DNA from 3 places in the Tardiphaga sp. 172_B4_N1_3 genome. Region 2 is predicted to be linked to each of the others. Evidence: predicted binding sites of a transcription regulator. Region 2 holds the regulator's gene; each other region holds the start of a gene.

Region 1 (10,643 bases), 3.5 Mb from region 2:
GAGCGTCGCGGTACGCACGGGATCGCCGCCATATTTCGCGCGATAACGGCCCGCAAAGGCACGAAACCCTGCAGGATCTGGCGCGGCATAGAGCCCGCCCTGCAAGGCCGCGCTGTTGAAGACGCGCGGATTGTCCCACAGGCCCGTGCCGAGCAATTGCACATTGCGCAGATTGGCACCCGCCGCAGTCAAGGCATCAGCCGTTGCGACAACCGCGTCGCCATCGTCGGCAATGAACAACGCGTCGGCGCCGGTGAGCGATGCGGCAATGTTGCGTGCTGCGCTGGAGCGGTCCGCGCCATACCGCTCAAAAGCGACGACGCGGCCACCCTTGCGCGCGACGGCCTGCTTGAACGCAACTTCAACCACATTGCCATAGGCATTCTCGGGCAGCATCGCCGCAAAGGAGCGTTTGCCCGTGCCCGCGGCGTAATCGACGATGCGATTGACGTCGGACTCGGGCAGGAAACTGAGCAAATAGACACCACGGCCGGCGACGCTGGAATCGGTCGAGAACGCGATCACCGGCACGTTGCGCGCGCGCGTGAGCTGCGCGGTGGCCGGCACTGACAGCGCAAACAACGGTCCGAGAATGATTTCGGATCCTTCGTCGAGCGCCTGCTGGGCGGCCTGCTGCGCGCCCTGCGCACTGCCATTGTCATCCTTGATCAGGAGTTGAATGCTGGGATTCTGGAATTCGGTGAGCGCCATTTCGGCGGCGTTCTTCATCGACTGCGCGGCGACGCCAGCATTGCCGGAAGCCGACAGCGGCAGGATCAGTCCGACTTTCGTGCCCCCGGTGCCGATGGCTTGCGACTGCTGCGCCGGTCCGGCAGGCGGTCCCGATGGCGCCGTCGGTCCGGTGCCAAACGCATTGGTCAGCGTCGATTGCACACCCGCGCAGGCCCCGAGCAGCGGCGCGCCCAACAGCAGGCCGACAGCCGTCCGCCGTGTTGCGCCCGACGTCGCGCCCTTGGTCCCGGATTTGGGGTCGAACGGATCCGCCATCACTTCTCTTCTCTCGGCCGTATCAGATCGGCCCGCCTCGGCACCCACTATACAGTGTGAGGCGCGGATTCAGACATATTGTCGGCGATAAGTTAACCAAAACAAAAGCTTTATGTCCGGCATACCCCGTCACCGCGGCCGGATTAGCACGACGGGAATGAACCACGGCCAAACGCCCAAAAAACGGCTGTCCCCCTTTGGCGCAATTCGCTCTACATTGTCGCCATGCGCGCAACACCCCTCTCCTCATCGCCTGCGGACGCCGCGGCACCATCGGCCCGGACCTTCACGGTCTCCGGCCATCTGCTCATGGCACCGAAAGCTGTTCCGGGGCTGCATCTCGTAGCCACGCCGATCGGCAATCTTGGCGACATCACCCTGCGCGCGCTGGAGACCCTGGCGGGGGTCGATATTATCGCCTGCGAAGACACCCGCATCACCCGCCGCCTGACCGAGCGCTACGGGATCACTGGCACACTCAAGCAATATCATGAACACAATGCCGAACAGGCACGGCCAAAAATTCTTGAAAAGCTGTCGCAGGGCGCGTCCATCGCGCTGGTGTCGGATGCCGGCACGCCATTGATTTCCGACCCGGGCTTCAAACTGGTGCGGGAAGTGACTGCAGCAGGCTTCAATGTGATTTCGCTGCCGGGGCCATCCTCGGTGCTGGCCGCGCTGGCCGTGTCGGCGCTGCCGACCGATCGCTTCTTCTTCGAGGGCTTTCTGCCATCGCGGCAGATGGCACGCCGCTCACGGCTGACGGAGCTCGCTGCCATCGACGCCACGCTGGTGATGTTCGACTCCGGCAACCGCGTGCAGGAAACGCTGGCTGATCTCGCCGATATCATGGGCAACCGCGATGCGGCGATCTGCCGCGAACTCACGAAGATGCATGAAGAGATCAATCGTGGACCCATTGTCGATCTGGCCAAGGGGGCCGATGGGCTGGAGACCCGCGGTGAATTCGTGCTCGTCATCGGGCCACCGGCTGCGGATGCGCAGGCCATGACCGAGAACGATCTCGATGCCCTGCTGCGCAGCTCGTTGCAGCGCGACAGCGTCAAGGATGCCGTGGCGCATGCGGTCGAACTGTCCGGCCGGCCGCGCCGCGCCGTCTATGCCCGCGCGCTGGAGCTCGCCAAGGAGATTCACAGGGACTCCGGCGATGGCGAAGACTGACAAAGTCTCCGCGCCGAAACCCGCGGCCAGACCGGCAGCGCCGGAACGTGTTGCCGCGTTCAATACCGGCCTCTCCGCCGAAAGCCGTGCCGCTGCTTTGCTGCTGGCCAAGGGCTACCGCATCCTCGCCCGCCGCTTTCGTACCCCCCATGGCGAGATCGACATTGTCGCCAAGAAACGCAGCCTGATCGCCTTTGTCGAGGTGAAGGCCCGCGCCAGCCTGGACGAGGCCGCCTATGCGGTGACACCACGTCAGCAGGCCCGGATCATGGATGCCGCCCAGGGCTGGCTGATGGCGCATCCCGAACATGCAGAATTCGACCTGCGTTTCGACGTCGTGCTGATTGCGCCAAGACATCTGCCACGCCATCTGTTAGCGGCATTCGACGCCAGTACCTGAATTTTCGCTTTCCCGACCACAATTCCGGACCCCAGCATGACCTTGAACGTCGCCGTCCAGATGGACCCCATTGCGCGCATCAATCACAAGGGCGATTCGACCTTCGCGATGTTGCTGGAAGCCCAGAAGCGTGGCCACAAACTGTCCTATTACACGCCGGACAAGCTCTCGCTGCGCGGCAATGACGTGGTGGCGCCAGTGCAATCGCTGTCGGTGCGCGATATCGAGGGCGATTATTTCACCCTCGGCGATCCCACCCGCACCAACATGGAATCCTTCGACGTGGTGTTGCTGCGGCAGGACCCGCCATTCGATCTCGCTTACATCACCTCGACGCATCTGCTCGAGCGCATTCATCCGAAGACGCTGGTGGTCAATGATCCAGCCTCGGTGCGCAACGCGCCGGAGAAGATCTTTGTGATGGGCTTCTCGGACCTGATGCCGCCGACGCTGATCTCGCGCGACAAGGACGAGATCAATGCATTCCGCGCCGAGCATGGCGCCGTGGTGATGAAGCCGCTGCACGGCCATGGCGGCGCAGCGGTGTTTCGCGTGCTGCCGCAGGACATGAATTTCGGTTCGCTCTACGATCTGTTCTCCGTGACCTTCAAGGAGCAGTGGGTCATCCAGCGCTTCCTCCCCGAAGTGAAGCATGGTGACAAGCGCATCATCCTGATCGACGGCGAATTCGCGGGTGCCGTGAACCGCGTGCCGGCTGAAGACGATTTGCGCTCTAACATGGTGCGTGGCGGCGCCGCCAAGGCCACCGAACTCTCGCCGCGTGAGCGCGAAATCTGCGAACGGGTCGGACCGGCACTGCGTGATCTCGGTCTGCTGTTCGTCGGTATCGACGTGATCGACGGCAATCTCACCGAGATCAACGTGACGTCGCCCACGGGCATTCGCGCCATCGCCAAGCTTGGCGGACCGGATGTCGCGGCGCGTGTGTGGGACGTGGTCGAAGCGAAGCGGAAGTAACTCCGCTCACATCACTCGTTGCGCTGCGTCAATGATTGACGCATCTGTTCGAATTCCATTTGTCGCAATTCTCCGCCTGCTGCTTTTGCTTGCCAGTCATGGACGGCAAGCGCAGCATGTTGATGCACGCTTGACCAATCGGGCGGCCCGCTACATGTGGCGGCAAGCAAAAGCATTTCAGTGGAGAAACGCATGACTTCAGAAGTTTCGCGAAGGTCCCTGCTCTCGCTCGGCGCTGGTTTGGGCGCAAATCTTCTCGCTCCCGGCCTCATCGGCAGCGCATCGGCCAAGGCACCAAAGCTCGGCACACAGGCGCCCTACTTCCACCGTTTCATGTTAGGCAGCGCGGAAGTCACCGTTGTCTCCGACGGACCTTTGCCGCTCGGCGATCCCTCCGGCACATTCGTCGGCGTACCCAAGGAAGACGTGCAGAAGATGCTGACAGATAATTTCCTCAGCAGCAGCAATGTCGTGCTCGAACAGAACGCGCCGATCGTCAACATGGGCGACAAGCTCATCCTGTTCGACACCGGCATGGGCACGTCACAACTATTCGGCAACACCACGGGCCGCCTGCAGAAGAGCATGGCCGAAGCCGGCATCAAGCCGGGCGATATCGATGCCGTCGTGTGCTCGCACGCCCATATCGATCATATCGGCGGCATCGTCGATGCCAATGACAAGCCGCTGTTTCCCAACGCGCAGGTCTATCTCAGCGAGGAAGACTTCAAGTTCTGGACCGACGAAGGCAAGCTCGGTTCGCCGCTCAAGGACTTCATCGTCCATGCACGCAAGAACCTGCTGCCGGTCAAGGATCGCCTGGTGTTCTTCAAGGACGGCCAGGAGTTCCTGCCGGGCGTCACCGCCATGCATGCACCTGGCCATACGTTCGGCCACCACATGTTCATGATACAGTCGGACGGGAAATCTTTCGCCTTCCTCGGCGACCTCACCCATCATCAGGTGCTGCTGCTGGAGAAGCCGCGGATGGAGTTCGCCTATGACTCCGATCCGAAGATGGCAGCGGCGACGCGGGTGAAGATGCTCGACATGCTCGCAGCCAACAAGACCGCCGTGATGTCCTATCACTTCGCGTGGCCGGGCTATGGTCATGTGGTGAAATCAGGCGACGGCTTCCGCTATATCGCCGAGCCGATGGTGATGAATCTCTAGCGGAAATCCTGCGACTTTCCTGCGGCGATCTTGAGACAGTGACCGCCGCAGGAATTCCGCAGCAATTTATCCTCACGCCGCGGATGAGGCGTCCCTCGGACGTCTCTCCGCTCCGCGTTTGTAGATCCGGAACGTGCCACGTCCGGCATCCTTCGCCGCATAGAGCGCCGAATCGGCCATGGCTGCGAATTGCGATGACGTGCAGTTATCGGCCAGCGCGATGCCGACCGATGCACCGACGCGCAACTGTTGCCCACGATGATCGATGGGCAGGCCTAGCTGCGTGACAATGGCGCGCGCCGTCTCCGAGGCTTCCTCGAATTCCGCGTGAGGCCCCAGCAGAACCGCGAATTCGTCACCGCCGAGTCGTGCGACCAGTTCCGCACCGGCACAGATGTTGCGAATTCGATTTGCAACGACGGTCAGGCAGGCATCGCCGGCGGCGTGGCCGAAACAGTCATTGACCGGCTTGAATTCATCGAGATCGATCAACAGCAGCGCGCCGAACGGCTTCACCTTGATGGCCGACGCCGCATCGAAGAGCGACAGCTTGGTTTGAAACTGGCTGCGATTGGCGAGGCCGGTCAGCGTATCGAATTCGGCGAGATAGCGATTGCGATCCGCCAGAATTTTCTCTTCGGTGATGTCTTGCTTCATGCCGAAAATGCGGACGGCAACGCCGTCGACCGACTCGGCAGTGGCCGTGATCCTGATCCAGCGCCGGTTGCCCTTGAAGGTGATGATCTCCGCATCGAGACTGAAGCCCGTGCGATCCTCGATGGCCTTGCTGCGCTGCTTCGTCAGTTCCCTGACGGATTCTTCGGGATAACAGGCGAGCGCCTCCTCGCGAATCGGCGTCGAGCCACGCGGTAGATCGAAGATGTCATAGACGACATCGGTCCAGACCAGCGATTCATCGGAGAGGTCGCATTCCCAGACGCCGATTCGCGCTGCCGCCGAGGAGCGATCGAATATCTTCCGGCTATGCGCCAGCGAAGCAGCCTGTTGATCGATGATGGCCTGCTGAGCTTCGATCTGCGCCTTCAGCGCAGCGATCAGGTCGGCGTCATCCGGAGCGTCTGGCGGCATCGACAAGCGATCTGACATCTGCGGGCACCCAGTCTTCGTCTCGAAGCTCATAGGATGCTTTGCATGACGTGTTTAAGATTTTCTACGCCAATGGCCGACTTCAGCCAAAACCAGCATACTTTACCGCTACATTTCGTTCACTGATTGTTCTTGAAGTATAAGCAACCTTAGGTTACGCTCTCCTCTCAAATGAGGGCGGCATGGTTCAACGGGTTTCCACCGTAGCCTTTGAGGGGATCGAGGCCCGCGCGGTCGACGTGCAGGTTCAGGTCGTGCCCGGCCTGCCGAATTTCCTGATCGTCGGCCTGCCCGACAAGGCAGTATCCGAAGCGCGCGAACGGGTCCGTGCCGCGCTGGTCGCCTCGGGTCTGGCGCTGCCGGCACGGCGGATCATCGTCAATCTCGCGCCCGCTGACTTACCCAAGGAAGGCAGCCATTACGATCTGCCGATCGCGCTGGGATTGATGGCCGCGATCGGCGCGATTCCGCCGGATGCATTGGCGGGTTTTACCGTACTCGGCGAACTCGGTCTCGATGGTTCGCTCGCTCCCGTGGCCGGCGTACTGCCGGCCGCGATCGGCGCCAATGCGCGCGACGAAGGATTGATCTGTCCGGCGGACTGCGGGGCAGAAGCCGCCTGGGCCAGCCCGGACATTCAGATCATCGCCGCGACGTCGCTGATCCAGATCGCCAATCACTTTAAGGGCACGCAGGTTCTGTCGCGGCCGCAGCCGAAGATACATGCGCGTGAGGAAACGCTGCTGGATCTGCGCGACATCAAGGGACAGGAAAGCGCCAAGCGCGCGCTGGAGATCGCTGCCGCGGGCGGCCATCACCTGCTGATGGCAGGGAGTCCAGGATCAGGCAAATCCATGCTGGCGGCACGGCTCCCGTCGATCCTGCCGCCACTATCGCCGGCGGAGCTCCTCGAAGTCTCGATGATTGCGTCGGTGGCCGGCGAGATCAAGGACGGCGCACTCACCTCACGCCGGCCGTTCCGCGCACCGCATCATTCTGCCAGCATGGCCGCACTCACCGGGGGCGGGTTGCGCGCGCGGCCGGGCGAGATTTCGCTGGCGCATCAAGGCGTGCTGTTTCTCGACGAACTGCCGGAGTTCGATCCGCGCGTGCTGGATTCGCTGCGCGCGCCGCTTGAGAATGGCGAGGTGGCGGTCTCGCGCGCCAATCACCGCGTCACCTATCCCGCGCGCTTTATGCTGGTCGCTGCGATGAATCCATGCCGTTGCGGTCACGCGTTCGAGCCGGGCTTCTCCTGCAAGCGCGGCCGCATCGATCGTTGCACCTCGGATTATCAGGCGCGCATCTCGGGCCCCTTGATGGACCGCATCGATCTGCGCATCGAAGTCCCGGCGGTGACCGCGGCGGATCTCATTCTGCCGCCACCGTCGGAAGGTTCCGCCGAAGTCGCGGCGCGTGTCGCCGCCGCGCGCGATCTGCAGACCATGCGCTATGCGGCGGCGGGATTGCCGGGCACACATACCAATGCCTCCGCGCCGGCCTCTGTGCTGGAAACGGTAGCGCAGCCGGATGCCCAGGGACTGACATTGTTGCGCGATGCCGCCGAAACGATGCGACTGACCGCGCGCGGCTATCACCGCGTGCTGCGCGTGGCGCGGACGCTGGCGGATCTCGACGGCGCCGAGAAAATCGGGCGGCTGCATCTGGCCGAAGCGTTGTCTTACCGCGCGCTGGCGGAGGACATTCGCCGCGCCGCGTGAATTTCGGCAACGCCCCTGATGTGGACGTCAACGCGATAGTAACGAGTTTTGTTTACGCTCTGCTCACCATAACCCCGCGTTACGGGGCCAGGGCGAGTATCGTGTCATGCTGCGTTTCAAGATTTTAGCCTCGACGATTCCTCTGGTACTCGCGGCATTTCTCGCCCGTGGCGATCTCGTAGCCGGCACGCATCCCTGCATCTCCACCGGTGAGACCAGCGTCCAGATCGCCACCATGCCCTGGCAGGCGCAATCGCATGTCAGCTTCACCAGCGATCCCTTGCAGGCAACCGTCCGTGTGCAGATCGTCGATAGCGCCGAGATTGCCGACTTCGTCGTACTTGATGATGTCGATGCGGCGGAACCGGACGCTTGTCCCGTCACCGCTGCGACGCGCTTCATCGGCATCGCCGACACATCGGTAACATCAGAGCCCGTCATCTATCTGTCGGAACAGGGCGACGCCGACTACCGGATCTTCGTGAAATCTCGCAGCTTCACGGCGCGCGATGCCGCAGCGCTGATCGTCAGCGCCCACAGCCGGAGCCCGGCGCGGATGGCAGCGGCCAGCCTCTAGGCTGCGCATTAACGCTTCATCAACCATGTCTGCGCGGGCAAATTCAAAACTGCCACCGTGCAAGCACTTGGCAACAACATACCCGCATTGTTTCTGAGATCTGCGATCGCCTGATCGCGGCCTGTATTCGCGTGCAATCGCGAGCCATGATGTGACCAAGCCGGAGTGCTGATCTGTGGCGAAAGGTGTCTTCCGGATCAAGATCTACTTCCGCCGCTTCGCGCGCCGTTTTCCGTGGCTTGCTTTTGTCATCCGCTCCTTCGTGATGTTCTCGGCTGCCTTCGGTGGCGCCTATGGTTTCATCTCAGGTTCGACCTCGAAAGACTCAGGTTACGACCCGCACGCTTTTGCGATCGGCGCCAGCTTCCTGTTCGCGCTGGCCTGCGTCGCCCTGGCCACCATGAGTATCCGCATGCGCTTCATGGGCAAACGGATGCGCAAACTGGCTGCGCATAACGAAGCCCTGGTCGACCGGAACTGGGAATTGAAGGAAGCCGAAGAGCGCGCGCGCAGCCTGTTCGAAGCGCAGGGCGACCTGATCGTGATCCGCAACAGCGAAGGCTGCATCACCTTCGTCAACGATGCCTATTGTGCGCTGGCGGAACAATCGCGCGAAGCATTGATCGGCAGCCACTTCGAACTCACGCTGCTGGAGCAGGGCGATATCGCCAACGAGTCGAACGGCACCAGCATGCACGATCAGAAGATCGCCACGGCGACCGGTCCGCGCTGGATCGCCTGGCGCGAAGGTCTGGTGCGCATCGATGCGGGCCAGCCCGCCGAGTTGCAATGCGTGGGTCGCGATGTCACCGACCGCACCCAGACCGAGCGCGCCCTCGGTGAAGCCCGTGATCATGCCAATGCCGCCAACCGCGCCAAGTCGCGGTTCCTCGCGATGGCGTCGCATGAAATCCGCACGCCGCTGAACGGCATTCTCGGCATGAGCGGCTTGCTGCTCGATACGCCGCTGACACCCGAACAGACCACTTACGCCAAGGCCGTGAAGACCTCCGGCGATGCGCTGCTGTCGCTGATCGAGGAGCTGCTGGATTACTCCAAGATCGAGGCCGGCAAGATCGATCTGGAACATCGCCCCTTTGCACTAGCCGGATTGATCGAGGACATCACCGAATTGCTGGCGCCGCGCGCGCAGGCACGCAATCTCGAAATCGCGGCCTATGTCGATGAGCGATTGCCGCTGACAGTGATGGGCGATGCGGCGCGCCTGCGCCAGGTGCTGCTCAATCTCGCCGGCAATGCCATCAAGTTCACAGCGACCGGCGGCGTAGCGCTGATCGTCGAGCCCGGCATCTGGCCGAACGAAGTCTCTTTCCTGGTGCGTGACACCGGCATCGGCATCGCGCCGGATGCGCAGCAGCGCATCTTCCGCGAATTCGAACAGGCAGACGAGGGCACCGCGCGCCATTATGGCGGAACGGGTCTTGGCCTCAGCATCAGCGAGCGCATCGTCAAGCGCATGAACGGCCGCATCACGCTGCAGAGCACGCTCGGTGCCGGCTCGACATTCGAAGTGTCTATCCCGCTCGCCGCTTCCGACAGCGGCACCGCGACCTTCGTGCCACCGGATCTCACGGGCCTTTCGGTAATGCTGGTGGCGCCGCAGACCATCGAAGCCTCACTGACGGCCCTGCGGCTCGGGCGCTGGGGGGCACAGACTTGCACCGTGTCCGATATTGCCGTCGCGCAAGCCCTGCTACCCGAACGGTCGTGGCATGCCGTCATGATCGATCGCGCCCTTGGTGCTGACGCTGCCGAGCACCTCGCGGACACCGCAATTCCGCATGCGCTGCGACGGATCGTGCTGTTCACGCCTGCGATGCGCCATGAATTGCAGCCCGCGACGCCGAGTGCGTTTACCGGCTATCTGGTGAAGCCACTGCGTGCGGCCTCGCTTGCCGCGCGCCTGACATTACAGACGGACTCACCGACGATCGCCGCCGATGATCTGTTGGATCGCGATCCGGCCACACCGGAACCAACGGCGGCGATGGCACCCAGCCTCTCGATCCTGGTCGCCGAAGACAACGAGATCAACGCGCTACTGATGCGCTCGTTGCTGACGCGGCTTGGCCACAAGCCGGTCGTGACCACCAATGGCGAAGAGGCACTGGAATCCTGGCTCGCCTCCGACTCCGCAGGCACGCCCTATGACCTCGTCCTGATGGATATCCAAATGCCGAAGCTCGACGGCATCGAGACCACCAAACGCATTCGCGCGCGCGAGGCCGGTCAACGCGTCAGGCGTACCCCGATCCTGGCCCTCACAGCGAATGCACTGGTCGAAGATCGCTATGCCTGTTTCGAGGCCGGCATGGACGGCTTCCTGATGAAGCCGCTGGACCGCGACAAGCTCGCGGAAGCCCTCAAGGGACTCGCCAAGATGCGGCACGTCGCCGCCTAGCAGCTCCACCTTCGCTGTCACACCCCCGCAACACGCCCGTCACACGGCTGTTGAGCGCCCGTGATGTCTGGTGCG
Region 2 (10,643 bases):
TTCTCGGAACACCATGCCGATCTGCTCAGTCACTTCCGCACGGTGTTTCTGTCGTCCTCGATCGGGCTTCGCAAGCCCGATGCAAAATCCTATGAGCACGTCATCGCGGAAATCGGCATCCCCGCCGACCGCATCGTGTTCTTCGACGATCTTGCCGATAATATCGAAGCCGCTCGCGCTTGCGGATTGCAGGCCGTCCACGTCACCTCGCCGACATCGGTCGCCGAGGCGCTCAAGGCACTCGGGCTTTAGGTCCGCGAGATGCGCTGGAAGGCGATGCTGGTGAGGACGCCGAGCAGTGCCCAGAACAGCAGGCTGGTCAGGACCGCTGCAACGACGAAACTGTGCGACAGCGTTTCGGGGACATCCGTATGGCCAGCCGGCGCCAGCGGTGCGCCGATCAGGTGCGGCAGGACGATCAGGCCAAGGCCGAGAATGGCGGCCCATGACGCCTTGCGGAAGACCAGCAGGGCGAGCCCCGCCGCAGTGGCGCAGGCAGTGCCGATCCACCAGGTCTGGCGCAGTGTGAGGTCGGCGACAGGCATTCCAGGCAGCTCCGGCGGCAGGCCGAGGCCGGGCGCCGCCGTGAAGACGACGAAACCGCCGAGACCCCAGAACAGCCCTTCCCGCCAGCTCACGGCCCGGCCACGCAGCGCGAAGATGCCGGCCAGTAGCAACGCGAAGCCGATGGCCGTCAGGATATTGGCGCCGGTGGTGAAGGCATTGCGTTGCAAGCCCTCGGTGGGCTCCCATTCGGCCTCATGGCTATGGGCGGCGGCGCCATGGTCGTGCGTATGGGCGGGCTGCGCGGCAGCCGTCGGCGCAACAGCAGCCGGAGCTTCCGCCTTGCGCTCATAAACTTCGCTTTTCTGGATCAGGGGAATGGTCCCGACCATCTGGGCGCCGGTGATGGCAGCGCCAGTGATCACGCCAGCCAGCGCTGCCGAGAAAACGATCGACCTGAAGACGGACATGTCTCAGTGGCAGGGGAATGCGTTGGCGTGGCGCGTGTCGTGGGCCGCATTATGGACCGCGCTGATATGCGAGAAACCGACCACCCCGACGATAAACAGACCGAGCGCCATGGCCAGAACGGCCTGCACGACGACATTAACGTCAGTGGTGACGGCGGAGATCTGGGCGGTCTGGGTCTGTTGCATCGGAATCCTCGCGAAATAGAGGGCCAATTTAGCCGAGTTGCTCCGGCGGCGCGACCGTTAATTTTACATCGCGCGGGCGAGATCGCGGCTGGTCAGATGAAAGTTCGCATCTGCCGCTACCGACGCACGCACGAGCTTGGCGCTAGCCGCCGCCTGGAACACCGCTCTGTGGTCTTGAAAATAGGCCGCGCAGTCCTCCGGCGACGGGTAGCGCCGGAGCAGCGTCCGGAACGCATGACGGTGCACCATGCATAGCCCGCGATGGCCGGACGGCCGGAACGCCAGCGCATCGACATCTGCCCGCCAGACAGGCGCTTCATCGGCGGTTGCGGCGTGGTTGTCGGTCATGATCGCCGATGTCTACCGTGTTTCCCTGCCCTGCCAAAGCGCCAGTGGTTTTGCGTCCGCTCCCGCTCTCCGCTATGACGGGCGCCCACACTGCCGGAGATCCCCGCGATGGCCCTGATGCCGGTTACCGATGCCATGGCCGCGATTCTCGCAGGCGCCGATGCGCTGCCTGAGGAGATGGTGCCGCTGGAAGACGCGTTCCACCGCGTGCTCGCCCGCGACATCGCTTCGCTGCGCACGCAGCCACCGGAGCCCATGTCAGCGATGGACGGCTATGCCGTGCGCGCCGCCGATGCGACACTGGGCGCCAAGCTCCGCGTCATCGGCGAGATCGCCGCAGGCAAGCCGTTCGACCGCCCGCTGCAGACCGGCGAAGCCCTGCGAATCTTCACCGGCGGCGTGCTGCCCGCTGGCGCCGACGCCGTGGTGATCCAGGAAGACACAACGCGCGAAGGTGACGTCGTCGGGATCAACGAAGCTGCGATTTCCGGCAAGCATATCCGCCCGGCCGGCGTCGATTTCAATGAAGGCGATGTGCTGCTGCGCGCCGGCACCCGCCTCACCGACCGCGATCTGGCGCTTGCCGCCGGGATGAACCATCCGTCACTGCCCGTGCGGCGACGGCCGGTCGTTGCCGTGCTCGCCACCGGCGACGAACTGGTCATGCCCGGTGCGGTCCCCGGCCCCGGCCAGATCGTGCTCTCCAATGGCTTCGCGCTGCGTGCGCTGGCCCGCGCTGAAGGCGCCGAGGTGGTCGATCTCGGCATCGCCGTCGACACGTTGGAGGCGACCACATCGGCCATTCAGCGCGCGATCGATCTGAAGGCCGACGTGCTGATCACCACCGGCGGCGCGTCGGTCGGCGACCACGACCTCGTGCAGCAATCCCTGATCAATGCCGGCGTCGAGATGGCGTTCTGGCGCATCGCCATGCGGCCCGGCAAGCCGATGATGCACGGACGCCGCCAGGGCATGCGCGTGATCGGCCTGCCCGGCAATCCCGTCTCGTCCTATGTCTGCGGCTTCCTGTTCATGGTGCCGCTGCTGCGCGCGCTGTCCGGCCGAAACGAGGTCGCTCACGCGCTCGAACCCGCGGTGCTCGGCCGCGACCTCGCCGCCAACGACCAGCGCGAGGACTATCTGCGCACGCGTGTGGAAACCCGCGCCGACGGCACCGTGGTGGCGACGCCGGTGATGAAACAGGACTCGTCGCTGCTAGGAAATCTGGCTGTTGCCGAAGGACTTCTGATCCGCAAGCCATTCGCTCTCGCCGCCGCCGCTGGTGATTCCTGCGCGATCATGCGACTGCCTGTTTAAAGGCCGAGATGCGCGATGGGATGCCGGGCCACCGGAACTTCCGCCGCGCGGCATGTTCTCTGAGCTTTTTTCTGACTGAGATACCTTAACGCGGCTTCAGTCACTGAATTGTCACGTAACGCAGCGAGACATCGCTGCGAAACAAGATCGGTGCACAAATGGACTATTTCAAACGCTTCAATTTCCTGTTTGCGATGCCAACATTCGACGCCGACGATCTCGAGGGCATTCGGCTCAATCAGATCGTCGATGAGATCGAGCGTTCCGGCTTCGAGGTCGTCAAGGCACGCAAGCTCGAAGACGCCACGATCGCAGTCCAGACCGACGCGGCCATCGGCTGCATGGTGGTCGACTGGGGCAAGAAGGGCCTCGAAGGCAAGACCGCGGCGCTGATCAACCTGATGCGCAAACGGGGCCTCGACTTTCCGATCATCCTGCTGATCCGCCGCAAGCGGTTTGAAGACGTCCCGGTCGAGGTGCTCGATTTCATCGACGGCTATGTCTTCCTGTCCGAGGAAACCCCGCCGTTCATCGCCAAGAACCTGATCAGCCGGTTGAAGCAATATGCCGAGACACTGAAGACGCCGTTCTTCGGCGCTTTGGTCGACTATGCCGAGGAAGGCAACCAGCTCTGGACCTGCCCGGGCCACAATGGCGGCGTGTTCTACAGCCGCAGCCCGATCGGCCGCGTGTTCATGGAACATCTCGGCGAAGCCGTGTTTCGCGACGACCTCGACAATTCGGTGCTCGATCTCGGCGATCTGCTGACCCATGAGGGCCCTGCTTTGCAGGCGCAGAAGGAAGCCGCGCAGATCTTCGGGGCGGAGAAAACCTATTTCGTGCTCAACGGCACCTCGACCTCCAACAAGGTCGCGCTATCGGCTCTGGTCACCGATGGTGACCTCGTGCTGTTCGACCGCAACAACCACAAGGCGGCCTTGCACGGCGCATTGATGATTTCAGGCGGTGTGCCGATCTATGTGCCAACGACGCGCAATCCCTGGGGCCTGATCGGCCCGATGAACTGGGACGCGCTCGACGAGGACGCGCTGCGCGAGCGCATCCGTATCAATCCGTTGGTCACGGATCCCGAGGCCTGGAAGCGTCCACGCCCGTTCCGCGTCGCCGTGGTCGAACAGTGCACCTATGACGGCACCATCTACAGCGCCGAGATGATCATCGCGCGCATCGGCCATCTCTGCGATTACATCCTGTTCGACGAAGCCTGGGCGGGCTTCATGAAATTCCACCCGCTCTATGCCGGTCGCTTCGCCATGGGGCTCAAGGAGCTTGGTCCGGATTCCCCGGGTATCATCGCGACGCAGTCGACCCATAAGCAGCTCGCGAGCTTCTCGCAGGCGTCGCAGATCCACATGAAGGATCGCCACATCCGCGGGCAGAAGCGCCGCGTCGAGCACCGGCGCTTCAACGAAAGCTTCATGCAGCACGCCTCGACCTCGCCATTCTATCCACTGTTCGCATCATTGGATGTCGGCGCGCAGATGATGAAGGGCCGCTCGGGCGAAGTGTTGTGGGACGATACGATCCGCCTCGGCATCGAACTGCGCAAGAAGATGCGCGCGGTGCGCCGCGAATTCGAGGAGAAGGAAACCCGCACCGAGCGCCGCTGGTTCTTCGAACCCTTCGTGCCCGAGCGCGTCGCGATTCCCGACGCAGCCAGCGAAGGCGCTGTTCACAATGTGCCCTGGGAAAGCATCGGCACTGACCAGCTGGCCACCAATCCGGCTTATTGGCAGCTCGCGCCTGACGCCGCTTGGCATGGCTTCCCCGGCATGGAAGCCGGTTTCACCATGACCGATCCCAACAAGCTGACGGTACTGACACCCGGCTTCGACCGCACCACCGGCGGCTATGCGGAACACGGCATCCCCGCGCCCGTGGTCGCGCAGTTCCTGCGCGAAAATCGCATCGTGCCGGAGAAGAACGATCTCAACTCGCTGCTCTTCCTGCTGACGCCCGGCGTGGAGGCCAGCAAGGCCGGCACGCTGATATCTGGCCTTGTCGCCTTCAAGAAGTTTCATGACGACAACGCCCTGCTCGAAGACGTCATCCCGGAATTCGCCAGGCGCAGGCCGGCGCGTTATGCGGGCATACGCCTGCGGGATCTGTGCGGCGACATGCACCGGTTCTTTCGCGAGGCCAATGTGAGCGAGCTCCAGACCAGGCAATTCTCCGCCGACCATCTGCCGGAGATTGCCATGTCACCCCATGATGCCGCGCGCTGTCTGGTGCGCAACGACGTCGATTACCTCCCGATCGACGAGATCTTCGGGCGCGTCGCGACGACGCCGTTCGTGGTCTACCCGCCCGGCATCGCCACGATCGTACCCGGAGAACGGCTCACCGAACGGTCAAAGCCGATGATCGATTATCTCAGGATGTTCGAGACCTGCTTCAACACGTTCCCGGGCTTCGACGTCGAGATCCAGGGCATCTACCGCAAGGTCGACGCCAATGGCCGGATCCGGCTTTACACTTACGTGGTCTCCGAATAGGGAGCACGTAAGGAGCCAGATTTGCCAACGGAACTCGAACAGCCGGTCGTCATCCGACCATCACGCGACACCGACGTCGATGCCATGCTGGCGATCTATCGCCGGCACATCCGGCAAGGCGTCGAGGAAGGCGTCAGCGACGCCGACACGCCGCAGCCCGATGATCTCAGAGACCGGCGCAAGAACCTGCGCAGCAAGCGGTTCCCCCACCTCGTCGCCACGCAAGGCGGCGAGGTCGTCGGCTATGCCTATGTGGTGCTGTTCCGCAAGCGACCGGCCTATCGCTACACGGTCAAGCATTCGATCTATATCCACCACGGACATGTCGGCCGGGGCATCGGCCGCCTGTTGATGCGCGAACTGATCGACGTGTGCGCGGCGGCCGGCTTTCGGCAGATCATCGGCTATATCGATGCCGACAACACGGCCTCCCTCGGCCTTCATGAAAGCTTCGGCTTCGCCCGCGTCGGCTTGCTGCCCGGCGTCGCTTATCGCTCCGGCCGCTGGGCCGACACGATCATGGTTCAGCGCTCGCTGGCCACCGGCTCCACGACTCCGCCGCCGCCCATTGGGCGCATGACGTCCGCGTAGCCCAGGCGACCGCGGAAGCATTTTCCATCTCCGCCGCGGTCGACGGCAGGTGAGGAACAGCCTCCTCAAACCTCGCTCAACGTGCATTCTGTTGACGGCAAATTAAGCATTGCAGAACACATATGGAACATATAGTGTTCGTTCATGATTTGTTTCGAGATTCTGTGGCTTTGAGTAGTTTGAGAGTGCCCGAACTCGCGCAACCGATCTTCGAACGATCGTCTCTGGATTGAGGCTCACCGTTCGAAGGCCCTTTGAAACGCACGCGGCGGCCGACACCGTCAACTGAGGATGGCTTCAGATGCTCACGCGCAAACAATACGAACTCCTGCGATTCATCGATCAACGGTTGAAGGAAGCCGGCGTCCCGCCCTCCTTCGACGAGATGAAGGATGCGCTCGACCTGCGCTCGAAGTCCGGCATCCATCGTCTGATCACCGCGCTGGAAGAACGCGGCTTCATACGCCGTCTGCCCAATCGCGCCCGTGCCATCGAAGTCATCAAGCTGCCAGAGCTCGGCGCGCCGGTCACCGGCGGTACCGGCCGCCGCGGCTTCACGCCCAGCGTCATCGAAGGCACGCTTGGCAAGGTGCGTTCGGCCGCCAGCATCGCCAGCAACAGCGGCGATGATGACAATGGCCGCACAGTTGCCATCCCGGTGATGGGCCGGATCGCGGCAGGTACGCCGATCGAGGCGCTGCAGACCCGCAGCCACACCATCAGCATGCCCGCAGACATGCTCGGTTCCGGCGAACATTACGCGCTCGAAGTGCGCGGCGATTCCATGCAGGACGCCGGCATTCTCGACGGAGACACCGTGCTGATCCAGCGCAACGAGAGCGCCGACACCGGCGACATCGTGGTGGCCCTGATCGACGACGAGGAAGCCACGTTGAAGCGCTTCCGCCGCCGCGGCGCGTCGATCGCGCTGGAGCCTGCGAATGACGCCTACGAGGTCCGTATCCTGCCACCCAACCGGGTGCGCATTCAGGGCAAGCTGATCGGCCTGTATCGCCGCTACTGAGATTTGCGCCTCGGCGGATTACTGATCTTCGGGTTGAAGATCGGTTTCCGCCGGCGTCGCATCCACCGGCCGGTTTTGCGGTGGACGACTGTTCTGGATCAGATCTTGCTGGGGCTCATCGGGAATTGCGCGCGACCACGGACGGTCCAGGCCACGCGGTCGCACGGCATCCATCGTAAAGCCATTCGCGGTTCGGTGCAGGCCCACCGCACCATTTCGTTGCAGGCGATCCTGATCGATCACCAGCGCCCTGCAATCTCTCGGCGATTGTCGCGCCGTGACGATGAGCGCCGCTTTCTCGCAATCATCTGTGAAGGCATCCGGCTGTAAAACCAGCGCCACCAAAGCGCCATCGGCCAGTGCCGTGATGCACCCGTCGCGGTCGCAGGACACACCGTGGCTGAGGGAGGCATCCGTTGGCAGCCGTGCGTCGGCATCACCGGCAAGCCACTCCTTCGCGAGAAACGCATCCTTGGCGCTGCGCATCATATGCAGGCGCCCCTCCCTGCCCCGTACCGCAACGCTGTGACCGTCACCCGAAATCAGGACATCCGGCTGCTTGACCAGCAACGCCCAGACAATCGAGAGCGCAAGCACACCAAGCCCTGCGAGGCGCAACGGCGTGCGCAGCAATCCCAGCACGATGATGCCGATACTGGCTGATATCAGCGGTCCCGTCCCGAAGGCCGGCATCCGGCCGATGGCGCCGGGCAAGGCTGCCACCCATTGCGTGACGACAATCATCCACTGGATGCCGACATCCATCAGCCGCCAGAACACACCGTCAAAGCCAAACGGCATGGCCACCAAACCGAGAATGCCCGCCGGCATAACCAGTGCCGAGACCACCGGCATCGCCAGGAGATTGGCGACGACGCCATAAGGCGTGACGCGATGGAAATGAAACGCGGCATAGGGCGTGGTGGCGAGGCCCGCGACCAGCGAGGCCAGCACGAGCATCGCGATCTCGCGTCCGCCCCATAGCGCCACGCGCGCCGTCGCGGAATGATCGGGCGAGGCAAACAGCGCGGGCATGCCGATCTGCACCAATGCGACCAGCCCCAGCGTCGCCGCGAATGACATCTGAAAACTCGGATGCACCAACGCTTCCGGCGCCACGATCAGCACAACCATTGCTGCCACCGCCAGCGTACGGAACGTCACCGCCCGGCGATCGACCATGACTGCAATCAGCACAACGGCCGTCATGAAAAAGGATCTCTGTGTCGCGACTTCGGCACCTGACAGCAGCAAATAGAACAGTGCTGCGAATAACGCCGCAGCCGCTGCGACTTTCTTGATCGGGAATGTCACGGTCAGGACAGGGATCAGTGCCAGCAGTGCGCGTATCGCAAAGAACACCACGCCGGCGACAACGGCCATGTGATAGCCAGAAATCGACAACACATGACCGAGGCCGGAGATGAACATCGCATCATTGACGTCAGCCGAAATCGCATCGCGGCGGCCCGTGAGCAGCGCCGTAGCAATGGCGCGGCTATCGCCCGAGAGCACTGTGCGGATCCGCGCGTCGATGGCGTCGCGTAGCCCCTGCATGGTCGCCGAATAGCGTAGCGCCACACTCGGCTGTATCGGCGGATCGACTGCCTTGATGCCGCCCATCACGAAGCCGGATGCGCCGATCCCTTGAAAATACAGATCGCGTCCGAAGTCGTAGCTGCCCGGCCGGAGCGGCGACAGCGGCGGCTGCAGCCTTGCCTTCAATTCGACGAAGCTGCCGACGGCAGGCGCCGTGCCCTTCTTCACCGACAGCCGCACACGAGTGAGCTTCGGTGCGGCGCGCGGGCTGTCCATCGTGGCAACGCGCAGCACGAAGCGATCCGTGCGCTCCCGTTCCTCGTGCGTTTCGACGAAGCCGGTAATCGCGACGGAATAGAGCGGCTTCGCCAGAACCTCATGAGCCACACGCGCGGTTTTCATGGCAGCCATCGCGAAGCCCGCCGCGATGGCCGCAATGAGCAAGATCAAGGGAAACCATCGCTGCCGCCGCAGCAAAAACGCAGCCACGCAAAGAAGGCCTGCCGTCGCAGCGGCAATCCAGGCCACCGGCTCATGCTCAGCGGCAAAATACAGCGCGATGCCGGTGCCGAAAGCGATCGGCACCCAAGGCAGCAAGCGACCGGGACCAGCTTCGGCCCGCACCCACGTCGAGAGCATCCCGAAGCGCGACGTTGACGACGTCGCTGACGGGACAGCGACGCCTGCCGTGGCCGGCGGCGGCCATGTGGTCGCTGTACCGGATCGGCCCCGCCGCTGTTGCTGATCCCCGCCCCGCGCCATCCAACGCCCGCACGCCACGCTTGCCCTTTCGAATGCTATCGGAAGGGCAAGCGGCGACTAGCGGAACGGATGCAGAATACGAAAACTAATCCCTGAGGTTGCTCAGGCGAGCTTGGCGTAGCTATCGCGCAGACCGACGGTGCGGTTGAAGACCAGCTTGCCGGGCGCTGAGTCCTTGTCGCGACAGAAATAGCCCTGACGCTCGAACTGCACGACATCGCTTGTGTTATCGCTCGCCAGCGCCGGCTCCAGCATGGCGCCGGTCAGCGTCTCCAGCGAGTCCGGATTGAGCTGCGATGCGAACTCGGTCGCATTGGGCTGCGGATCGGCGAACAGCTGATTGTAGACGCGTACTTCCGCCTGCACGGCATCTGCGGCGCTCACCCAATGGATCGTCGCCTTGACCTTGCGGCCGTCCGGCGCATTGCCGCCCCGGGTTTCCGGATCATAGGTGCAGCGCAGTTCGACCACCTCGCCAGCGGCATTCTTGATGACGTCCTTGCAGGTGATGAAGTAGCCATAACGCAAGCGGACCTCGCGGCCTGGCGCCATGCGGAAGAACTTCTTCGGCGGCTCTTCCATGAAGTCGTCATGCTCGATGTAAAGCTCGCGGCCGAATGAAATCTGCCGGTTGCCGAGCGACGCATCATCGGGATGGTTGATGGCTTCGAGCTGCTCGGTCTGTCCTTCCGGGTAGTTCTCGATCACCACCTTCAGCGGCTTCAGCACCGCCATGCGGCGCTGCGCCGTGCGATTCAGTGTCTCGCGCACGGCGAAATCGAACATCGAGATATCGACGGTCGAGTTGGCCTTGGCGACGCCGATGCGCTTGACGAATTCGCGCAGTGCTTCGGCGGGAATGCCGCGGCGCTGCAGGCCTGCGAGCGTCGGCATCCGTGGATCGTCCCAGCCGGTGACATGGCTGCCGCGGACCAGTTCGGTCAGCACGCGCTTCGACAGCAGCGTGTAGGTCATGTTGAGGCGCGCGAATTCATACTGATGCGGCCGCGACGGCACCGGCAGGTTTTCCAGGCACCAGTCGTACAGCGGCCGGTGATCCTCGAATTCGAGCGTGCAGATCGAATGCGTCACGTGTTCGATGGCATCCGACTGACCGTGCGCGAAGTCGTAGCTCGGATAGATGCTCCAGGCGGTGCCCGTGCGCGGATGATGCGCATGCAGGATGCGATAGATCACGGGATCGCGCAGGTTGATGTTGCCCGACGACATGTCGATCTTGGCGCGCAGCACGCGGGCGCCGTTCGGGAATTCGCCGGCGCGCATCCGCGCGAACAGATCGAGGTTCTCATCGACCGAACGGTCGCGGAACGGGCTGTTCTGGCCGGGCTCCGTCAGGGTGCCACGCTTAAAGCGGATTTCTTCCTG
Region 3 (10,643 bases), 3.0 Mb from region 2:
GCGCGGCCGCCGCTTCCTGCATCCCAAGCTCGGCTTCACCTTCCAGGCGCCGGAGGCGTTCACCCTCGACAATACGGCGCAGGCGGTGATCGGCGTGCGCGAAGGCGGCAATCAGGCCATGCGCTTCGACGTGGTGCGCGTACCCTCCGAACAGACACTGAGCGACTATCTCAATTCCGGCTGGATGGAGAATGTCGATAAAGCCACCACAGAAGAACTGACCATCAACGGCTTCCCGGCAGCGTCCGCCATCGCGCGCGGCGACCAGTGGCAATTCCGCGTTTACGCGTTGCGCTTCGGCAGCGACGTCTACCGCTTCATCTTCGCTGCCAAGCAGAAGAGCACCGAGAGCGAACGCAACGCCCGCGAAACCGTCAACTCGTTCCGCCGCCTGACCCTGGCCGAGATTCAGGCCGCCCGTCCGCTGCGCATCAAGGTGATCACCGTGCAGCCCGGAGACACCGTGGAGTCACTGTCGCATCGCATGAGCGGCGTCGATCGTCCACTGGAGCGCTTCCGTGTATTGAACGGGCTCGAGAACAATGCCAGCGTGAAAGCCCGCGACCGCGTCAAGGTCGTGGTGGATTGAGATCCACCCAAGTACTTGCTCATAGACAACAAAAAAGCCCGGCCTCTCGGCCGGGCCTTTCGTATTCAACTTGCGAGACGCTGCTTATGCAGCCTCGTCCGCGGCGGCGACATCATCGTCACCATCGCTGTCGGCCTCGTCAGCACCGGCTTCAGCGCCTGCCTCGGCCTTGGCGCCACGGCGCGGGCTCTTGGCGAGCTGGCCTTCGATCTCCTTGACCGCTTCGGTCTCGGTGACGTGCTGAACCACAGCGATTTCGCGCGACAGACGATCGAGAGCTGCTTCATACAGCTGACGTTCGCTGTAGGACTGCTCGGGCTGCGAGTCGGAGCGGAACAGATCGCGGACCACTTCGGCGATGGCAACGATATCGCCCGAGTTGATCTTCGCTTCGTATTCCTGTGCGCGGCGCGACCACATGGTGCGCTTGATGCGGGCACGGCCCTTCAGTGTCTCCAGCGCGCGCTTGACCAGCGCCGGCTCGGACAGCTTGCGCATGCCGACATTCGCGACCTTCGCGGTCGGAACGCGCAGGGTCATCTTGTCCTTCATGAAATTGATCACGAAGAGTTCAAGCCTGGCGCCTGCAATTTCCTGCTCTTCGATGGCGAGGATCTGGCCAACACCATGCGCCGGATAGACAACGAATTCGTTGGTCTTGAAGCCCTGACGCTGGGTCAGTGGCTTCTTCGGCTCTTCGACGCGCGGAGCCGCAGCGGGCGCCGGCTTGGCGGCAACCGGTTTGGCAACGACCGGCTTCGCAGCAACCTTGGCAACTTCCTTCGGCGCAGCAGCCTTCACAGCAGGAGCGGCGGCGGGAGCCTTCGCAGCCGTCTTCGGCGCAGCAGGCTTAGCGGCAGTGGTCTTCGAAGCAGCAGCCTTCGGGGCAGGTTTGGCAGTCTTGTTGGGCATTGCACTTCTTTTATTTTTGGAGGACTTTTCAGCCGCAGCCTTCGCGGCGGTCCGGGTGTCCTTGACAGGAGCCCGGGCACGGCCTTTGGTGACAGAATTCTTCGCAGCAGGACCCTTCACAACGCGGCTCGCCGCAGTTGTTTTCTTGGAAGCCTTCGGATCCAAAACCTTCGAAGCAGTAGCCTTCTTCGAAACAGCAGCCTTGGAAACACTCTTTTTACGCGTTTTCTGTGACACAGCCTGCGCGTGGAAACCGCCACGCCCCTGTTTGATGTTTAAACGGGAACCCGGCAGGGCCAAATCGAGCGGCACCACATGGTCCAGCTTCTTGAATTGTGCCTATTATAGCACATTTCCCGCAAAAATCAATGATTTATGCCCTGTCGCGGCCGCTCGGCGGCCGCTTCCGGGGCATAATCGGGGCTAGGGTAAATTTCGTGTGGCTGGGGGTATCGGGTCACCCAATCAATTGCTTGATCACTGCGACCGGGGAACTCAGTCGCCCTTGCCAGGCGCCGCCGAGAAATACTTCTCGTACTTGCCTTCCTGACCATCGAATTCCTTGGCTTCGGGCAGTTCGTCGATCTTCTGGGTGATGTTCGGCCACGTCTTGGCGTGTTCCAGATTGATCTGCAGCCACTTCTCGATATTGCCTTCGGTATCAGGCTTGATCGCGTCCGCAGGGCATTCGGGCTCGCAGACACCGCAATCAATGCATTCGTCCGGATGGATGACCAGCATGTTTTCACCCTCGTAGAAGCAGTCCACGGGACACACTTCGACGCAGTCGGTGTATTTACATTTGATGCAATTGTCGGTGACGACGTAAGTCATCCAGAACTCCGGAAACGATCGATATTCAGTGTTTGCGTAGCGCACCAACCCCGCTGCCGCAAGGGATGCAGCCGGCATAGGTCAGGGCATTTCGACCAAGGAAAAAGCCTGCCACGAAACCATCGTTGGACGCGGCATCTAGCCTAGATAGTTACTCCGGAAGGTGTTGCAAATCGGTATAGAGCACACGCGCCGCAGTGGCATCGCCGCGCCGTTCCGAGAAGCCCTCGACCTTCATCACCCGCACGGTGCGATCCAGCGCCACCGTGAGCACGTCGCCGATCTTCACACCATGGCCCGGCGATTTCTCGCGCTCGCCATTGATGCGAACCTTGCCGCCTTCCACCAGCGCAGCGGCACTGGTGCGGGCTTTGACCACCCGCGCGTGCCACAGCCATTTATCGAGACGCTGGCGCTCCAACCGACACACCACCAAATGGCGGCTCGGTGCCGCCTTACATGACCTGCATCAATCCTTGCGGCCGCTGAGCTGTTCCTTGAGCGCGGCGAGTTTCGCGAAGGGGGAGTTCGGATCGATCGGACGGTCCCGTTCGCGCGGTGCGGCCGATGTGGCGAATGGACGGGTTGCACCGCCGCGGTCGTTGCCACGGCCCTCACGGCCCTTGTCGCCGCCCTTGAAGGGACCTTTGCCCTTGCCCTGGAAGCGTTCGCGCTCACGCGGCGGACGGCCACCCTCGCCCGGCTTGCTGTCGCGGTTACCGCGATTGCCACGGTTGTCGCGGTTCGGCGCACCTTCGGCGGAGACCGCGGCGGCCGGTGCATCGCTGCGCGGACGGCGGAACTCGTTGTTATTGTTGCGATCGCGGCGCCCTTGGCCTCCGCGGTCATGCCGCTCGCGCTGCGCGCCATCGGCCACGGCGCCTTCGGCGGGAGCCGACTGCGCAGCGCCCTGCGAGGCGTTGGTATTACGATGGTGGCGGTTGCGGTCGTGACGCGGCGGACGGCGTTCTTCCGAACGGCCACCCGGGCGCCAGACTTCGACCAGTTCGGGCTCGGCAGCGACGGCAGGAACCGCAGCGGCGTCGCCCTCGGCAGGCGCAGCAGCATCGGCCACTGCAGCAGGTGCGGTCTCGGCAACAGTCTCGGTTTCGGCAACGGCCGCAGCGGGCTCTGGCTGCGCTTCGACGGAAGCCGTCTCTTCAACGGGCGCAGCCTCAGGCGCGGTGCTGGGCACCAGCGCGACTTCAGGCAACAGCGATGCCGACGGGGCGGCTGCAGCTTCCTCGGCCGGGGCTGCTTCGGTCGCAACCTCGGCAGGTGCGACATCCGTAGCCGCGATGTCAGCCGTCTCGGCCGCCTCAGCGGCAGCCTCGACCGCAATGACATTGTCCTCACCGGGCTTGTCAGACTCGGCAAGTCCCACCAGGGCGTCGGGCTGATCGCCCGTGTTGTCGTCAGCCTTGACCTCAATCGGCGTCGTCGCAGCAACCGGCTTCGGCGGTGCCGGCGGCAGCGGCGCCTTCTTCTCCATGCGATAGCCCAGGGCACGCAGGATCGAGGCGAAATCCTCGCCGGCCGAACCGGTGAGCGAGGTCATCGCCTGCGTCACCACGAAGTGGCGGCCATCGAAAGCGCCGGCGGGCTTCTCGCCCGGCGAGGCTTCGCGCCAGGCCAGCGCAGGACGGATCAGATCGGCCAGACGTTCGAGAATATCGACGCGCACCGCGCGCTCGCCGCACTGGCGATAGCCCAGCACGCGATAGGCATCGCGATCGAGCAGCTTGTCGACCGGGAAGGATGTACGGCCCGACCCTGCGAGATGCTGTGCGCTCGACAGCGCCGACATATCGACATTGTCCTGCTTCAGCGCCCAGAGCAGCGCCGCGAGCGAACGCCCCGCAGGCTTCAGCAGGCCGGGAATATAGATGTGATAGGCGCCGAACCGGACGCCGTATTTGCGCAAGGTCGCGCGCGACGGCTGATCGAGATCCTTCATCTCGGTCGCGATCTTCTGCCGCTCCAGCACGCCCAGCGCTTCGGTGAGCTGGAACGCGATGCCGCGTGCGATACCGGTGATGTCTTCGGCCTTGGTGAGATCGAACAGCGGCCCGAGCAGCTTCTCGATATGCGTCTTCAGCCAGAGATCGAGGCGAGCCTGAACCGCATCGCGCGGCGCGCCGGAGAGGCGCTCATCAGCGATGATGCGGAGACGGGGATGCAGCACATCGTCGGCTGCGACCAGACGGGCCACCGCATCGCCGGTCCAGCGCATTGTGCCGTCGGAGGCGAGCACGAACTGATCGTCCGGTGCATTGCCGAGTTTCTCGGCGCGCGCGTCGATCTCGCCGGCCAGCGCCTTCAGCGCCGTGGCCTGCAAGGCCTTCGCATCCGAGCCAGCCTCGGCCGCATCGGGCAAAAATGTAAATCCGTCGAGACGGCCAATTACATGGCCCTCTACGATCACTTCGCCCGTCTTACCAATTTCAGTATTCAGCATCGTGTTTTCCCGCAAGCGGCGCATCAATACACTGGTACGACGATCAACGAAACGCTCAGTGAGCCTCTCATGAAGGGCATCTGACAGTTTATTTTCCAATTCGCGCGAAATTCCCTGCCAATGATCAGGATCTGAGAGCCAATCGGGACGATTTGCCACGAATGTCCAGGTCCGGATTTGCGCGATTCGGCCCGATAATGTGTCGATATCGCCATCGGTTCGGTCAGCTTGCGCGATTTGAGCGCCAAACCAGGCATCGGGGATGCGCCCACGCTGCATCAGGAAGTTGAAGATAGTGACTACCAGCTCTGCGTGTGCAGCGGGCGCGATGCGGCGGTAATCTGGAATCTGGCACGCATCCCACAATTTCTCGACGGCGGCCTTGCCCTGCGCCATCTCGCGCACATCGACGTCACGGACGGCATGATCGAGCACGCGCAGGTCCTCGGCGATCGGCGCACGGGTCAGCGCCTCGTGGCGCGGCACCTCCGCCAGCGACACCTGCAGCGACGCGATCGATGAGAAATCCAGCTTCGAATTGCGCCACTGCAGCACCTTCACCGGCTCGAAGATGTGGTTCTGCAGCTGATTGACGAGTTCGGGCTCGAACGGCTCGCAGCGGCCTGTGGTGCCGAAGGTACCGTTGCGTGTGGCGCGGCCGGCGCGGCCGGCGATCTGCGCGAATTCGGATGGTGTCAGACGGCGGAATTGATAGCCGTCATATTTGCGATCGCTGGCGAAGGCGACGTGGTCGACGTCGAGATTGAGGCCCATTCCGACCGCGTCGGTTGCCACTAGGTAGTCAACGTCGCCGTTCTGGAACATCGCCACCTGCGCGTTGCGCGTGCGCGGCGACAGTGAGCCCAAGACGACTGCCGCGCCGCCGTGCTGGCGCTTGATGAGTTCGGCGATGGCGTAAACCTCATCGGCCGAAAACGCGACAATTGCTGTCCTGCGCGGCTGCCGCGTGATCTTGCGATCGCCGGCGAATTCCAGATGCGACAGACGCGGCCGCGTGACGATGCTGGCGCCGGGGAGCAAACGCTCGATGATCGGGCGCATGGTGGCGGCGCCAAGCAGCAGCGTCTCGTCGCGGCCGCGGCGATGCAGGATGCGATCCGTAAAGACGTGGCCGCGCTCCAGATCTGCCGCGATCTGGATTTCGTCAACGGCCAGAAACGACACGTCGAGATCCCGCGGCATGGCCTCGACGGTGGAGACCCAGTAGCGCGGCTTGGCGGGCTTGATCTTCTCTTCGCCGGTGATCAGCGCCACGGCTTCGGGGCCGACGCGGTCCAAAATTTTATTATAGACCTCGCGCGCCAGCAGGCGCAGCGGCAGGCCGATGATGCCCGACGAATGCGCGAGCATGCGCTCGATGGCGAGATGGGTCTTGCCGGTATTGGTGGGGCCGAGCACTGCGGTGACGCCGGCGCCGGGGGCCCTGCCGTTGGACAGCGTGGGCGGAGAAGACAAAAAGGCCATGTTTTTCAGATATTTCCGCGTCGCCGACTGTCAAGGACGGAGACAGGTTACGACGCTTCAGAGCCGCGCTTTTTGATGGTTTGGAACGAGTCCGGAACGAAAGCGGCCCGAATCGGTGACTCGGCACCTCCATGGCCGCATCACCCCAACATCTCGCGCTGACATTCTCCGAGACTGACTAGATCAAGTTTGTGACAGCGCAACAAGGGCCGACAAATCCCCGAAGTTATGAACAGCGCACGGACTCCGAACCGGCTTTGAGTCAAGCCGGGATCCTGCGCAAATCCTGCGGCGCGTTTGCGACGATGCTGCGATGGCGCACTTTGTCTTGCGGCCATGTTGCGGCAGCGTCCCGTCTCGGTCCCTCATGGTGAGGAGCGCGACTTCGCGCGTCTCGAACCATGAGCTGGCGAGGCCAAGACCTGTCACCATCCTTCGAGACGCCGCGCAAGGGCGCGGCTCCTCAGGATGAGGCCGGTGTGTGGAGCCGCCTCCTTTAGAACTTGCCTCGTTCTCTCAGTTCGTCTTGGCCACGGCCTTGGCGGGCGCGGGGGTGGTGACGAATTCGGTGGCTTCCAGCATGGCGACGCCAAGCGGGGTCGGCACCACCATGCGATACGGCACCAGCACGCGGGTGCCGGCGATCGGCACCAGGGTCACTTCGATATTGCGCTGGGCGGCAAGATATTTGATGGCGGCGCGGTCGGGCACATAGCCGGCGATCGGCGTGAAATAGACGGCGCAGACGATGGCAGGCCCGCGATAGCCCTTCTCGGCCTTCACGCTTTCCATGCGCTTGTAGTCGAGCTTGAGATCGTAGCGCATGCGGCCGTCGAAGATCGACGCGCCGGTGCGGCACGAATCCGGCGTCAGCAATTCGCCGGTGCCGCCGACGCGCATCAGCGAGCCGGTCATCGGATCGATCACGTTGCGGCGATGGGCATCGGTGATCGGAATCTTCTCGGGATCGAGCGGCGGCTCCGGCTCGATGGAGAACTCCTTCACATAGCCCGGCGTGATCAGCATCTTGATCGTCTCGGACTTCTTCGCGGAGGTGGTGACGGCCTGATAATTCGACGGCACCAGCGCGCCCGCGACCACGCGGCCGGTGGACTGGCCGGAGCCCGAGCCGCCGGCAAATGCTTTCAGCAGACCGGCGGTGCCGCCGCTGGCGGTCGCGGAATACTGGTCTTCATTGATGTCGATGGCCCACTGGCCCTTGCCCACCGCGATGCCGGCGAGGCTGGCTTCATATTTGGCTTCCAGCTTGCCGCCGGCCAACACCGCCTGGGCGGGGGCCTGAACCGGCACGGCGGCCGGGCTCTGGCCTTGAGCTTGGCCTTGGGTCTGGCTTTGGATCTGGCCTTGCACCTGCGCCGAGGCGTCCACCGGCAAAACCGGCAGCATCAGGCCCGCGGCGACGGCGAAACGCGCGCCAAAGCCCGCAAATCGCACTCTTGCGGGCGCGGCGGTCCGCGCGGTCGTCACCTGTCGGGTCACAAAGCGGGGCGTGCGAGGGCTCACTTGCTGATATCACCTGGTCGGCGATCCCCGGCCAAAGGCCCAGGGCCGCATCGCTCAATTGGGCTGGAGCGACCTGTTTCCGGCCCGAATACGTCGTTTATATGATGGGAACCGGGTTGGATTCCATGTGGTTTCCGCTCGTAGGACGGGCTATACAGCCCCCGAATGCCGGGGGCTTTTGCCGGTTTTGCCGCGACTTTAGCTGGCCGGATATCTTGACGATCGCGGCCAAGCCCCCTATACGTCCGCCACTCCTGAAATGGACGTGATTTTTGACCCCCTGCCCGGCTTTGGGCTCTTCGCCTTTTAGCTGCGGGGATGACAGAGGATTTTCGCCATGTCTCGGCGCTGTGAACTGACACTGAAGGGCCCCCAGGTGGGCCACAAGGTGAGCCACTCGAACATCAAGACCAAGCGCCGGTTTCTGCCGAACCTGGTCAATGTGACCTTCCTGTCTGACGTGCTCGGCCGCGGCGTGCGCCTGCGCGTGTCGGCCAATGCCGTGAAGTCGGTCGACCACCGCGGTGGCTTCGATGCCTATCTGATCAAGGCCCGCGAGAGCGAGCTGTCCCAGAAGGCCGTGCTGCTCAAGCGCGCCATCGAAAAGAAGAAGGCCGAGACCGCAGCAGTCGCGGCCTGAGGCTGACCCGCCGCTCACACTGAGCGGACTGAAATTTGAAAACGGCCGGATCGCAAGATCCGGCCGTTTTTGCTTTTGCTTTCCCGGTCTCCCGCTATGCAGAAACCGAAGCTAAAATTGCAGGCCTGTGTAAGTTCGATTTTAAAGCGTGGATGAGAATCTAAATTTGTTCTACCAATGTTCCATGGCGGACAAAGGTCCTGAGAACGAAGCTATGGATCGCGCGGCACCACGAGTGCAGCCGTCGGAATTTTTACGCGGCTTTCGACCGGAATATTATTCCGATACGAAAAAGAGGCCAGACTACTCGCTGACAGCCTCCTCCCTTGAGTACTGCTTGGAGACGATAACAGCTCGAAATCAAACGCATGATTTCGAAATTTTCTGCCGCAAATTGTGCGAGCGCGCGATCTGCCCAAACCTGCGTCCTCAAACTGGTCCAGACGGCGGCGGAGACAGCAAAGCCGATACCGAAACTTTCGCTGTAGCGGATGAAATTTCGAATCTCACTTACATTTCCGAAGCAAACAGCGGCAATGAAAAATGGGCATTCGCCTTCAGCGCTAAGGCTAGATGGGCTCAGAAGGTGCGCGATGACGTAGCGGGCCTAATCTCAACAGGCAGAAATTACGATCGCATTATCTGCGTTACGAGTCGCTTTGCAAAAGCAAAGACGCGAGCCGCCTTAGAAGACGAGCTATCTCAAAAGCACAGCATTCCAATTACTATCCACGATCGCTCATGGATAGTGAACGAAACCATCGCGAAAGATCGCACTGATCTTGCCTTCAACTATCTAAAAGTCGGGAACCCGCCATCCAATGACGCAAGATTGGGGCCAAAGGATTATTCACGATCACAACAGCTCGTCGATATTGAGAAGGCAATTGACGACCCCGATGCTTTCAAAGGCATGGAGCTTCAACTCGTTTCTGAAGCTCTTGTAGCCGCAAAATTATCGAGATCCCTCGAGCGCCCCCGCACCGAGACCGACGGAAGATTCGCTCGTGCTGTTCGCGTCGCCAATAAACACGGCGTATTTCGCCAAAAGCTGGAAGCACGATACGAACAGATACGGACAGCTTTTTGGTGGTTCGATGATTTCTCCTATCTAAACGAGACCTACTCGGAATTCGAATCACTCGCCATCAATTCTGATCATTCAAAAAACTTGGAGCTCCTTGGCAACGTCAACCAGCTCCTTTTTGTTTCGATAATTCACGGTCATTTAAGTCCGGAAGAATGTGCGATCACGGATCGAACGGATCGACTCATTCAGGCCCTGACGAAATGCGCGAAAGACACCACTCGACCAAACAATAGTTTGGAAGCTGAGGCAGCATTGTTACGCTGCGAACTGAACAAAGCTACTGCATTTGGAACACCAGACGCGCTCCCCACCATCTGGCAAAAATTTTCTGAAGTGCTCAAGAAGGCCAAGGGCCTAGGCGAGTTCGACGCGGACGCACTCGCTTCGATAATTGAAATATCTGGGCAGATCGCTGGCAACGACTCGAGCTACAACAATCTGGTTGAAGACTTAGCAGAATTTGTTTCTTCTCGAAAAAGCGAAGGCGAGGGAGCTCTAGTCCTACTCAAACGCGCGCAAAAACTCGATCTAACGAACAAGTACGACATCATTCGCTTGTTGGGCAAAGCGACGGTCAATTTAACAAAGCGCGAATATTCAAATTACCTCATTGAAGCGACACTGCTCTTGGCCGTCGCTTACAAGAGCGCCGGACTGCTGTGGGCCGCTCGCGCAAGCTGCAGCTTTGCTGCAGCTTGCGTTATCATTTCAGGTGAAGAAGACAGCGAACTTCCAGTCACCATCTTCCCAACCATGAAAACTTGGGCATGGATCGCGCTTGAACTTGGCCATCTACCGGATTTTCTATACGGCTTTCAGTTAATCAACGGGTGTGCGTCGGGACTCCCCCTGACTGAAGAATCGGAAAAGCTCGTCGCTGAAGATCTGCAGATGCTCGACGCAGCACTTGGAAGCATCGTTTTAAATTTGCAGACGAGCGAGCTTAAAACACTTGAGAATGTCCCGGATACACTTGAGGCAATTGGCCTCTTTGTGTCTCGCACGTGTGTACTCTTCTCACTCGGGTACGAAGACGAACTTCGGGCCGATGGCAGCATACCTCAACAAGAAACCAAGGAAAGCGCGATCGAATTTCTTTCGCTGCTCAAGA

The links. The regulator LexA, encoded in region 2, represses DNA repair genes until DNA is damaged. The targets are predictions, from matches to a motif close to TGTTCNNNNTGTGTTCNG.
Region 1: a site for LexA is predicted at 5,965-5,982, ahead of AB7783_RS23205 (YifB family Mg chelatase-like AAA ATPase). Genes of this name have one in related genera too.
Region 3: a site for LexA is predicted at 6,360-6,377, ahead of AB7783_RS20740 (helicase-related protein). Genes of this name have one in related genera too.

What each region holds. Positions count from the first base shown of each region.
Region 1 is NZ_CP197238.1:4,897,525-4,908,167, reverse strand. It holds gene AB7783_RS23240 (penicillin-binding protein activator) at 1-1,008, opposite strand, end outside; gene rsmI (16S rRNA (cytidine(1402)-2'-O)-methyltransferase) at 1,234-2,190, shown strand; gene AB7783_RS23230 (YraN family protein) at 2,177-2,590, shown strand; gene gshB (glutathione synthase) at 2,627-3,568, shown strand; gene AB7783_RS23220 (hypothetical protein) at 3,580-3,762, opposite strand; gene AB7783_RS23215 (MBL fold metallo-hydrolase) at 3,761-4,741, shown strand; gene AB7783_RS23210 (diguanylate cyclase domain-containing protein) at 4,814-5,848, opposite strand; gene AB7783_RS23205 (YifB family Mg chelatase-like AAA ATPase) at 6,031-7,569, shown strand; gene AB7783_RS23200 (hypothetical protein) at 7,676-8,146, shown strand; gene AB7783_RS23195 (ATP-binding protein) at 8,322-10,568, shown strand.
Region 2 is NZ_CP197238.1:1,385,350-1,395,992, reverse strand. It holds gene AB7783_RS06290 (HAD-IA family hydrolase) at 1-252, shown strand, start outside; gene AB7783_RS06285 (CbtA family protein) at 249-974, opposite strand; gene AB7783_RS06280 (CbtB domain-containing protein) at 978-1,160, opposite strand; gene AB7783_RS06275 (hypothetical protein) at 1,224-1,508, opposite strand; gene AB7783_RS06270 (molybdopterin molybdotransferase MoeA) at 1,617-2,825, shown strand; gene AB7783_RS06265 (Orn/Lys/Arg decarboxylase N-terminal domain-containing protein) at 2,984-5,341, shown strand; gene AB7783_RS06260 (GNAT family N-acetyltransferase) at 5,363-5,932, shown strand; gene lexA (transcriptional repressor LexA) at 6,234-6,956, shown strand; gene AB7783_RS06250 (ComEC/Rec2 family competence protein) at 6,975-9,257, opposite strand; gene AB7783_RS06245 (glutamine--tRNA ligase/YqeY domain fusion protein) at 9,360-10,643, opposite strand, start outside.
Region 3 is NZ_CP197238.1:4,375,728-4,386,370, forward strand. It holds gene AB7783_RS20720 (M48 family metalloprotease) at 1-589, shown strand, start outside; gene AB7783_RS20725 (CarD family transcriptional regulator) at 674-1,738, opposite strand; gene fdxA (ferredoxin FdxA) at 1,997-2,335, opposite strand; gene AB7783_RS20735 (RNA-binding S4 domain-containing protein) at 2,487-2,756, opposite strand; gene AB7783_RS20740 (helicase-related protein) at 2,805-6,278, opposite strand; gene AB7783_RS20745 (DUF3108 domain-containing protein) at 6,795-7,766, opposite strand; gene rpmB (50S ribosomal protein L28) at 8,140-8,442, shown strand; gene AB7783_RS20755 (hypothetical protein) at 8,591-10,643, shown strand, end outside.